DNA from 2 places in the Clostridium novyi NT genome. Region 1 is predicted to be linked to the other one. Evidence: a T-box and tRNA genes for the amino acid it is inferred to sense, from the RefSeq annotation. Region 1 holds a T-box; the other holds one or more tRNA genes.
What was found. A T-box is a leader RNA that pairs with one kind of tRNA and senses whether it is charged. The one in region 1 lies ahead of pheS (phenylalanine--tRNA ligase subunit alpha), so its partner is inferred to be a tRNA-Phe.
Positions count from the first base shown of each region.

Region 2: it encodes a tRNA-Phe, which carries the amino acid that the T-box ahead of pheS (phenylalanine--tRNA ligase subunit alpha) is inferred to sense. The anticodon was not compared.

Region 1 is NC_008593.1:966,678-971,114, reverse strand. Features, by position in the region: gene pheT (phenylalanine--tRNA ligase subunit beta) at 1-1,429, opposite strand, end outside; gene pheS (phenylalanine--tRNA ligase subunit alpha) at 1,459-2,478, opposite strand; T-box leader at 2,531-2,752, opposite strand; gene NT01CX_RS04420 (TrmH family RNA methyltransferase) at 2,827-3,615, opposite strand; gene NT01CX_RS04415 (potassium channel family protein) at 3,626-4,288, opposite strand; gene NT01CX_RS04410 (TrkH family potassium uptake protein) at 4,301-4,437, opposite strand, start outside.
Region 2 is NC_008593.1:2,469,854-2,474,290, forward strand. Features, by position in the region: gene NT01CX_RS11485 (peptidylprolyl isomerase) at 247-990, opposite strand; tRNA gene NT01CX_RS11490 (tRNA-Lys) at 1,212-1,287, opposite strand; tRNA gene NT01CX_RS11495 (tRNA-Phe) at 1,558-1,633, opposite strand; rRNA gene rrf (5S ribosomal RNA) at 1,639-1,755, opposite strand; tRNA gene NT01CX_RS11505 (tRNA-Phe) at 2,151-2,226, opposite strand; rRNA gene rrf (5S ribosomal RNA) at 2,232-2,348, opposite strand; rRNA gene NT01CX_RS11515 (23S ribosomal RNA) at 2,385-4,437, opposite strand, start outside.

The DNA of each region.
Region 1 (4,437 bases):
CATTATTGTATCCATATATTCTTGCTATTTCTTCTGCTACATCTTCTCTTATGTTTATATCACATCTAAATGTAGGAACAGTTATAACAAGTTCATCTCCACTTATTTCAGTTGAAAGTTCTAATCTATCTAGGTACTCTTTCATTTGTTCTTTTGAAATATCAGTACCTAAAAATCTATTTATCCAGTTTGAATCAACAGTTACAGTGTGAGTTTCTTTTTTTTCATTGTAAACATCTATGGTACCTTCCATAATTTCTCCAGCACCTAGTTCTTCTATTAAATGACAAGCTCTATTCATAGCTTCTTCTACTGCATTTGGATCTAAATCTTTTTCAAATTTTCCTGAAGCTTCAGTTCTTAAATTTAATTTTTTAGAAGAAACTCTTATGTTAGTTCCATCAAAGTTTGCACATTCAAAAACTACTTCAGTTGTATCTTCTTTAACTTCTGAGTTTAATCCGCCCATTATACCAGCAAGTGCTATTGTTCTATCTCCATCTTTGATGTTTAATATTTCTTCATTTAATTCTCTTTCTTCTTCATCTAAAGTTATGAATTTTTCTCCATTTTTAGCTCTTTCAACAACTATAGTATTAGAAGTTATTTCTCTTCTATCAAATGCGTGCATTGGTTGACCAAGCTCTATCATAACAAAGTTTGTTATATCAACTATATTGTTTATTGGTCTTACACCAGCTTCTAATAATCTTTCTTGCATCCAAGAAGGTGATGGAGCTATTTTTACGTTTTTAATTCCTCTTGCCATATATCTTCTGCAAAGATTATCTTTAACTTCTACTTTTAAAGTATTGTTTATGTTTTCGCTATTTTGTACTTTGTATTCTGTGATAGGTTTTCTATAAGAAGTTCCAAGTGTTGCAGCAACTTCTCTTGCAATACCAATTATGCTTAAACAATCTGGTCTATTAGATGTTATTTCAAAGTCTATAGATGCTTTTTCAAGATCTATAACTTCTTTCATTTCTTTTCCTAGTGGAGTGTTTTCTGGTAGAATCATAAGTCCTACAACAGGTTCATCTCCTGCTATTCCAAGTTCTTCTTCTGAACAGAACATTCCATTAGAAGGTACCCCTCTTAGTTTACCTTTCTTTATTTTAGTTCCATCAGCTAAAGTTGAACCATGTAATGCTACTGGTACTACATCTTGTTCTTTCATATTTGTAGCTGCTGTTACTATTTGAATAGGTTCTTCTGCATTAACATCTACTTGACATATAGATAGCTTTTCTGCATCTGGGTGTTTTTCTATTTTTATTATTTTTCCTGTTACTACTTTGTTTATTACATCACCTGTTACTATAACTTCTTCAACTTTTGATCCTGAAAGAGTTAGGGCATCTCCTAATTCTTGAGGTGATATATTTATGTCAACATAATCTTTTAACCAATTTACTGGTACTAACATTTAAATTTCCTCCTTATGTATTATTTCTTCTAGAATTGATTTAAAAATCTCATATCACTTTCGTATAATAATCTTATATCATCTAATTCGTATTTTTGCATTACCATTCTGTCAAGTCCAAATCCAAAGGCAAACCCACTATATACTTCTGGATCGATTCCACAATTTCTTAAAACGTCAGGGTGAACCATTCCACATCCTAAAAGTTCAATCCATCCACTGTTTTTACATACATTACATCCTTTTCCTCCGCAGACGAAACATGTTGCATCCATTTCAGCAGATGGTTCTGTGAATGGGAAGTGGTGAGGTCTAAATTTAGTTTGCATTTTTTCACCAAACATTTTCTTTGTAAATAATTCTAGTGTTCCTTTAAGGTCTGCAAAAGTTATTCCTTTATCAATTACAAGTCCTTCTATTTGATAGAATATTGGTGAGTGAGTAGCATCTACAGAATCTGAACGATAAACTTTTCCTGGTGCTATCATCTTTATAGGTGGTTTTTGATTTTCCATTGTTCTTACTTGTATTGGAGAAGTTTGTGTTCTTAATACTACATCATCATTTATGTAAAAAGTATCTTGTTCTCCTCTAGCTGGATGGTTCTTAGGTATATTAAGTGCTTCAAAGTTGTAGTAATCTTTTTCTACTTCTGGTCCTTCTTCTATAGAGAATCCCATTGATATAAATATATCCATTATGCTATCTAAAGTAAGTTGAAGTGGATTTTTTCTTCCTACAGTTTGTTTTCTTCCTGGCATTGAAATATCTATTACTTCATTTTTTAATTTAGCTTCTTTTTCTTTAAGCTTTATTTCAGTTACAGCTTTTTCTATAAGTTCTTCTATGCTTCCTCTAACCTCATTTGCAAGTTTTCCTATAACTGGTCTTTCTTGTGATGATAATTTACCCATTCCTCTTAATATTTGAGTAAGTTCACCTTTTTTACCTAAATATTTAACTCTAATGTTTTCAAGTTCTGCTTTGTTTGAGATTTTGTTTAATTCTTCTAAAGCAGTATTTTTGATCTGTTGTAATTTTTCTTTCATTTTAATACTCCTTTCCATTTATTTGAACACATAAAAAAACTCCCTCCCCAAAACTAGGGACGAAGTTATTCCGCGTTACCACCCTTATTAATTGAAAATATCAATTTTCAATTCTCTTGAGATTTTATCGACATATGCCGCTAAATGCTACTTTAATTTCACACTTAGAACTCCAGAGTGAACTTCAATATATTCCTTTTGAAAAAGCTCTCAGTCTATGACTTTTTCTCCCTTTAAAAATTTCTATATCTACTCTCTCTATCATAGTTTAAAATATAGTGTTTTATATAACAAAACTTAAATATTATTATAACCATAATAATCTAAAATATCAAATAATTTTTTTATTTATTGATTATTATGATTTTGTCTAACTACCTCATACATCATTATACTAGCTGCAACTCCAACATTTAATGATTCCGCATCACCAGGCATAGGTATTTTAACCCTCTCATCGCCTAAATTATATACTTCATCACTTACTCCATTTCCTTCATTACCTACACATATTATAACTTTTTTAGTTAAATCGATATCAAAAAAATTATTTTCTGTATCAAGGGAGCTTACTATAAGTTTAAATCCCTTTAATTTAAGATCATTTATAACTTCAAAATCATTATCTTCTATAATAGGAATTTTGAAAATAGAACCCATGGTAGATCTTAGAGTTTTATCATTATATATATCCACAGTACCCTTAGTCACTATAACCCCCAGTGCCCCACTTGCATTTGCACTTCTAATTATAGTACCCATGTTACCTGGATCTTGCACTTTATCAATTAAAATATAAAACCCATTTTTATCTTCTATGCTAATTTTTTTATTATCAACTACAGCTATAATTCCTTGAGGATTGTTAGTTTCACATAATTCTTTTAATATTTCATCTTTTACTAAAGAAACTTTAGTATTTTCATCTACCGAATTAAGTATATTAAATGAATTGCATTTTTCAATAGCACTCTCTGCTATTAACATATGCGAAACTTGAAAAGTAGATTTTAATGCTTCTTCTACAAATCTAAAACCTTCTACAAGAAATTTTTCTTCTTGTACTCTATACTTTTTTTTGCGTAATTTTCTCACATATTTAATTAATGTATTGTCCTTACTTTCAATTAAATTCATAAGAGTACTCCTACTTTTTTATTTTATTCTCAAGTCTATTAAGTTCCTCTATTCCTCCTATGGCAACAATAATATCTCCAGTTCTTATTATGTCATCTGCTGAAGGTGAAATATTGACTTCATTATTTCTCTTTAATGCCATAACGTTTATACCGTATTGTGATCTCATATCTAATTCCTTAAGAGTTTTTCCATGCCACTCTTTAGGACTAGATATTTCAGCTATACTATAATCTTGAGATAATTCTATATAATCTAATATATTTGAAGAAACTAAGTTGTGAGCAACCCTAACTCCCATATCTCTTTCTGGGAAAATAACTCTATCAACACCTATTTTCTTTAAAACTTTTGCATGTAATTCATTATGAGCTTTAGCAATTATACACTTTACGCCAAGTTCTTTTGTTAAAAGTGCTGTCATTATGCTACCTTGAACATTTGATCCAATTGTAACAACTCCCACATCAAAATTACTTATTCCAAGTGTTCTAAGACTATTTTCATCTGTGGAATCAGCTTGAACAGCGTGAGTTACACTATCTGCTATGTTTTGCACTGTTTCCTCATTTAAATCAATTGCTAAAACATCATTTCCTAATGAATATAATGTTTTTGCAATAGAACTTCCAAATCTTCCTAAACCAATTACAACAAACTGTCTCTTTTTCAATATATTCACCCTCTATCCAACTAATATTTTACCATCTGGATATTTTATTAAATTTTTATCCTTTTTACTAGATAACGCCATAATCAAAGTAAGAGGTCCTATTCTTCCTATATACATAGTTGCACATATAATAAATTTCCCAATAACAC
Region 2 (4,437 bases), 1.0 Mb from region 1:
TCTTTATTTCTATATAATTCTTATATTTATACATATTGATACTCCTGGTAAAGTATAAGCTCTTAAATTCTCATATGCATTATATTGACTAAGCTTTTTCTTAGAAATACTCTAAAACAATTGAAAATATATAAACATTTGTATTTTTATAAAAGTAAAAAGAGCCAATTTCTAATAAAATTAAAAATCAGCTCTTCAAATTTAGTTAAACCACTAAATTATATATAATAATAAATATATTTTTTACTACTTAACTTCTACGTTATATTTTTTCTTTAATTCTTCTACAGTTGTTGCGTATTTTACTTTTTGTCTTTCTTGAAGTAAGTTAGTTCTAATTAGATCCTTAACTTCATCAAATGACTTTTCAGTAGCTTCTTGCTTTTCTTCTACTTGTATTAAATGATATCCAAATTGAGTTTTAACAGGTTCACTTACTTTTCCTATTTCTAAGTTAAATGCAGCTTCTTCAAATTCAGGAACCATTTGACCCTTACCGAATTTTCCAAGGTTTCCGCCTTGAGCTTTTGAAGGACAGGTTGAATATTTAGTTGCAGCATCACCAAAAGTCATTCCATTTTTTATTTCTTCAGCAACTTCTTTAGCTAATTCTTCAGTATCAACAAGTATGTGTTTTGCTGAGATCATTTCTCCAACAACGAAATTAGACTTATTAGCATTGTAATAGTCTTCAACTTCTTTATCTGTAAGTTCTACTTGTGAAAGTACTTTGTTTACTGATAATTGTGTTAAAGCATCTCTTTCCATTATTTCTATAGCAGTAGTATATTCTTTTGTTTTGTCATATTCCATTTCTTTTCCATAATTATAGAAAACCTCAAAAGATATTAATTGTTCTAATAATTGTTTTTTACCTTGTTCAGTTGCTAAATAAGCTTGTTGTTCTTTTGGAAATCTTTTTATTGATTCTTGAATATCATTTTCTGTTATTTCTCTTCCATTAACTGTAGCTAAAACTTTATTTTCCATAGCTAAACTCCTTTTACATAAGTATTTTATTTAAGCCCATTGACCTACCATTCTATAATAACATATAGTTATACAAAAAAAATAGGTCATATATCATAAATAACCTATTTATATCCATTAAGTAACTTACTTACTAATAATTCATTTACTTTATATAAAATTCGTTGTTAATTTTATTATTCAAAAAAAGTAAAAACGCATCTTTATATAAAGATGCGTTTTGGTGATCCACCGGGGAATCGAACCCCGGACAACATGATTAAAAGTCATGTGCTCTACCGACTGAGCTAGTGAATCATATATGTTCCTGTCGAACACAATTGATATTATATCAAGGTTATATTAATATGTCAACATATTTTTATAATCTTTTTATTAATTTTATTTTATTTTTAAAACCCGCATACAGTCTTGCTTTTACGCCAATTATATTTATCTTATTACAAAAATTATATTAAAAATTAATATGATTTTATATAAACTTAAAATAATTTTATACTCCTTTAGTATGCTCTTATATATTTAATTTTAAATAATAAAAAAGCACTAGTAATTATACTAGTGCTTTGGTGGCTGGACCAGGAATCGAACCAGGGACACGAGGATTTTCAGTCCTCTGCTCTACCGACTGAGCTATCCAGCCTTATTACCTGGCGACGACCTACTCTTCCACATCGTCTCCAATGCAGTACCATCGGCGCTTTGAAGCTTAACCATCGTGTTCGGTATGGGAACGGGTGTTACCTTCAAGCCATAATCACCAGATTTGTTTTTTCGTTACTACAGGTACAAATTATATCAAACTTCTATTCATATGTCAATATTATATCCTAATTTTTTATATATTTTTTAACTTTTACGAAAAAAATACATTATTTATATTCCTTATTAACATTTAAGCATACAAAATATAATATAAAATATTAAAATATATCTTCTATGAAATATCCTCTATGAATTTTCACTTATAAAATTATATTTCTACAATTATATTTGAACTAATTTGGTTATTAATCTTTAGTCCATTTTGGTAATCTTATATATTCATTTATATAAATAATGATCGCTTATTCCACAAATACTCTTATAACTTCAAAGTATAATTTTTATATCATAGTATTTAAAACAATAAAAAAACACTAGTAATTATACTAGTGTTTTGGTGGCTGGACCAGGAATCGAACCAGGGACACGAGGATTTTCAGTCCTCTGCTCTACCGACTGAGCTATCCAGCCTTATTACCTGGCGACGACCTACTCTTCCACACCGTCTCCAGTGCAGTACCATCGGCGCTTTGAAGCTTAACCATCGTGTTCGGTATGGGAACGGGTGTTACCTTCAAGCCATAATCACCAGATTGTTCTTTCAAAATTGCACAGTGATAATAATTTATTTGATCAAGCCCTCGACCTATTAGTATTGGTCAGCTGAATACATTACTGTACTTACACCTCCAACCTATCAACCTGATAGTCTTTCAGGGGTCTTACTAGCTTACGCTATGGGAAATCTAATCTTGAGGTGGGCTTCACGCTTAGATGCTTTCAGCGTTTATCCCTTCCCAACATAGCTACCCAGCTGTGCTCCTGGCGGAACAACTGGTGCACCAGAGGTTGGTCCATCCCGGTCCTCTCGTACTAAGGACAGCTCCTCTCAAATTTCCTACGCCCACGGCGGATAGGGACCGAACTGTCTCACGACGTTCTGAACCCAGCTCGCGTGCCGCTTTAATGGGCGAACAGCCCAACCCTTGGGACCGACTACAGCCCCAGGATGCGACGAGCCGACATCGAGGTGCCAAACCTCCCCGTCGATGTGGACTCTTGGGGGAGATCAGCCTGTTATCCCCGAGGTAGCTTTTATCCGTTGAGCGATGGCCCTTCCATACAGAACCACCGGATCACTAAGCCCGACTTTCGTCCCTGCTCCACCTGTATGTGTCGCAGTCAGGCTCCCTTCTGCCTTTGCACTCTACGCGCGATTTCCGACCGCGCTGAGGGAACCTTTGGGCGCCTCCGTTACCTTTTAGGAGGCGACCGCCCCAGTCAAACTGCCCACCTAGCAATGTCCTGTGACCAGATTCATGGCCTCCAGTTAGAATTCCAGTACTATCAGGGTGGTATCCCAAGGATGACTCCACCAAAGCTGACGCCCTGGCTTCTAAGTCTCCCACCTATCCTGTACAGACAATACCGAAATTCAATGCTAAGCTACAGTAAAGCTCTACGGGGTCTTTCCGTCCAACCGCGGGTAGCAAGCATCTTCACTTGCACTACAATTTCACCGGATTTACTGCCGAGACAGTGCTCAAATCATTACGCCATTCGTGCGGGTCGGAACTTACCCGACAAGGAATTTCGCTACCTTAGGACCGTTATAGTTACGGCCGCCGTTTACTGGGGCTTAAGTTCATAGCTTCGCTTACGCTAACTATTCCCCTTAACCTTCCAGCACCGGGCAGGCGTCAGCCCCTATACATCAGCTTACGCTTTAGCAGAGACCTGTGTTTTTGATAAACAGTTGCTTGAGCCTATTCACTGCGGCCTACTCTCGTAGGCACCCCTTCTCCCTAAGTTACGGGGTCAATTTGCCGAGTTCCTTAGCAGTAATTCTTCCGACGACCTTAGGATTCTCTCCTCATCTACCTGTGTCGGTTTGCGGTACGGGCACCATTTTGCTCCATAGAGACTTTTCTTGGCAGCGTGGAATCAGATACTTCGTCAAAAATGACTCCCCATCACACCTCAGGCTTAATGTTAAGCGGATTTGCCTACTTAACACCCTAAGCGCTTAGACGCACATCCAATAGTGCGCACATCCTATCCTCCTGCGTCATCCCATTTGTCAAACGCATTATGGTGGTACTGGAATATCAACCAGTTGTCCATCACCTACGCCTTTCGGCCTTGGCTTAGGTCCCGACTAACCCTGGGAGGACGAGCCTTCCCCAGGAAACCTTAGATATTCGGTCAACAAGATTCTCACTTGTTTTTCGCTACTTATGCCAGCATTCTCACTTCTGTACTGTCCACCACTCCTTACGGTATGGCTTCAACCTGTACAGAAAGCTCCTCTACCACGTATACAAAGTATACATCCATAGCTTCGGTGGTAAGTTTGAGCCCCGTTACATCTTCGGCGCAGGATCTCTCGACTAGTGAGCTATTACGCACTCTTTAAATGAGTGGCTGCTTCTAAGCCAACATCCTAGTTGTCTTAGAAATCCCACATCCTTTCCCACTTAACTTACACTTTGGGACCTTAGCTGATGGTCTGGGCTGTTTCCCTTTTGACCACGGATCTTATCATTCGTAGTCTGACTGCCGGGGTACAAGTATATGGCATTCGGAGTTTGATAGGGTTCAGTAACTGTTGTCAGCCCCTAGCCCATTCAGTGCTCTACCTCCACTACTTAATTACCCGACGCTAGCCCTAAAGCTATTTCG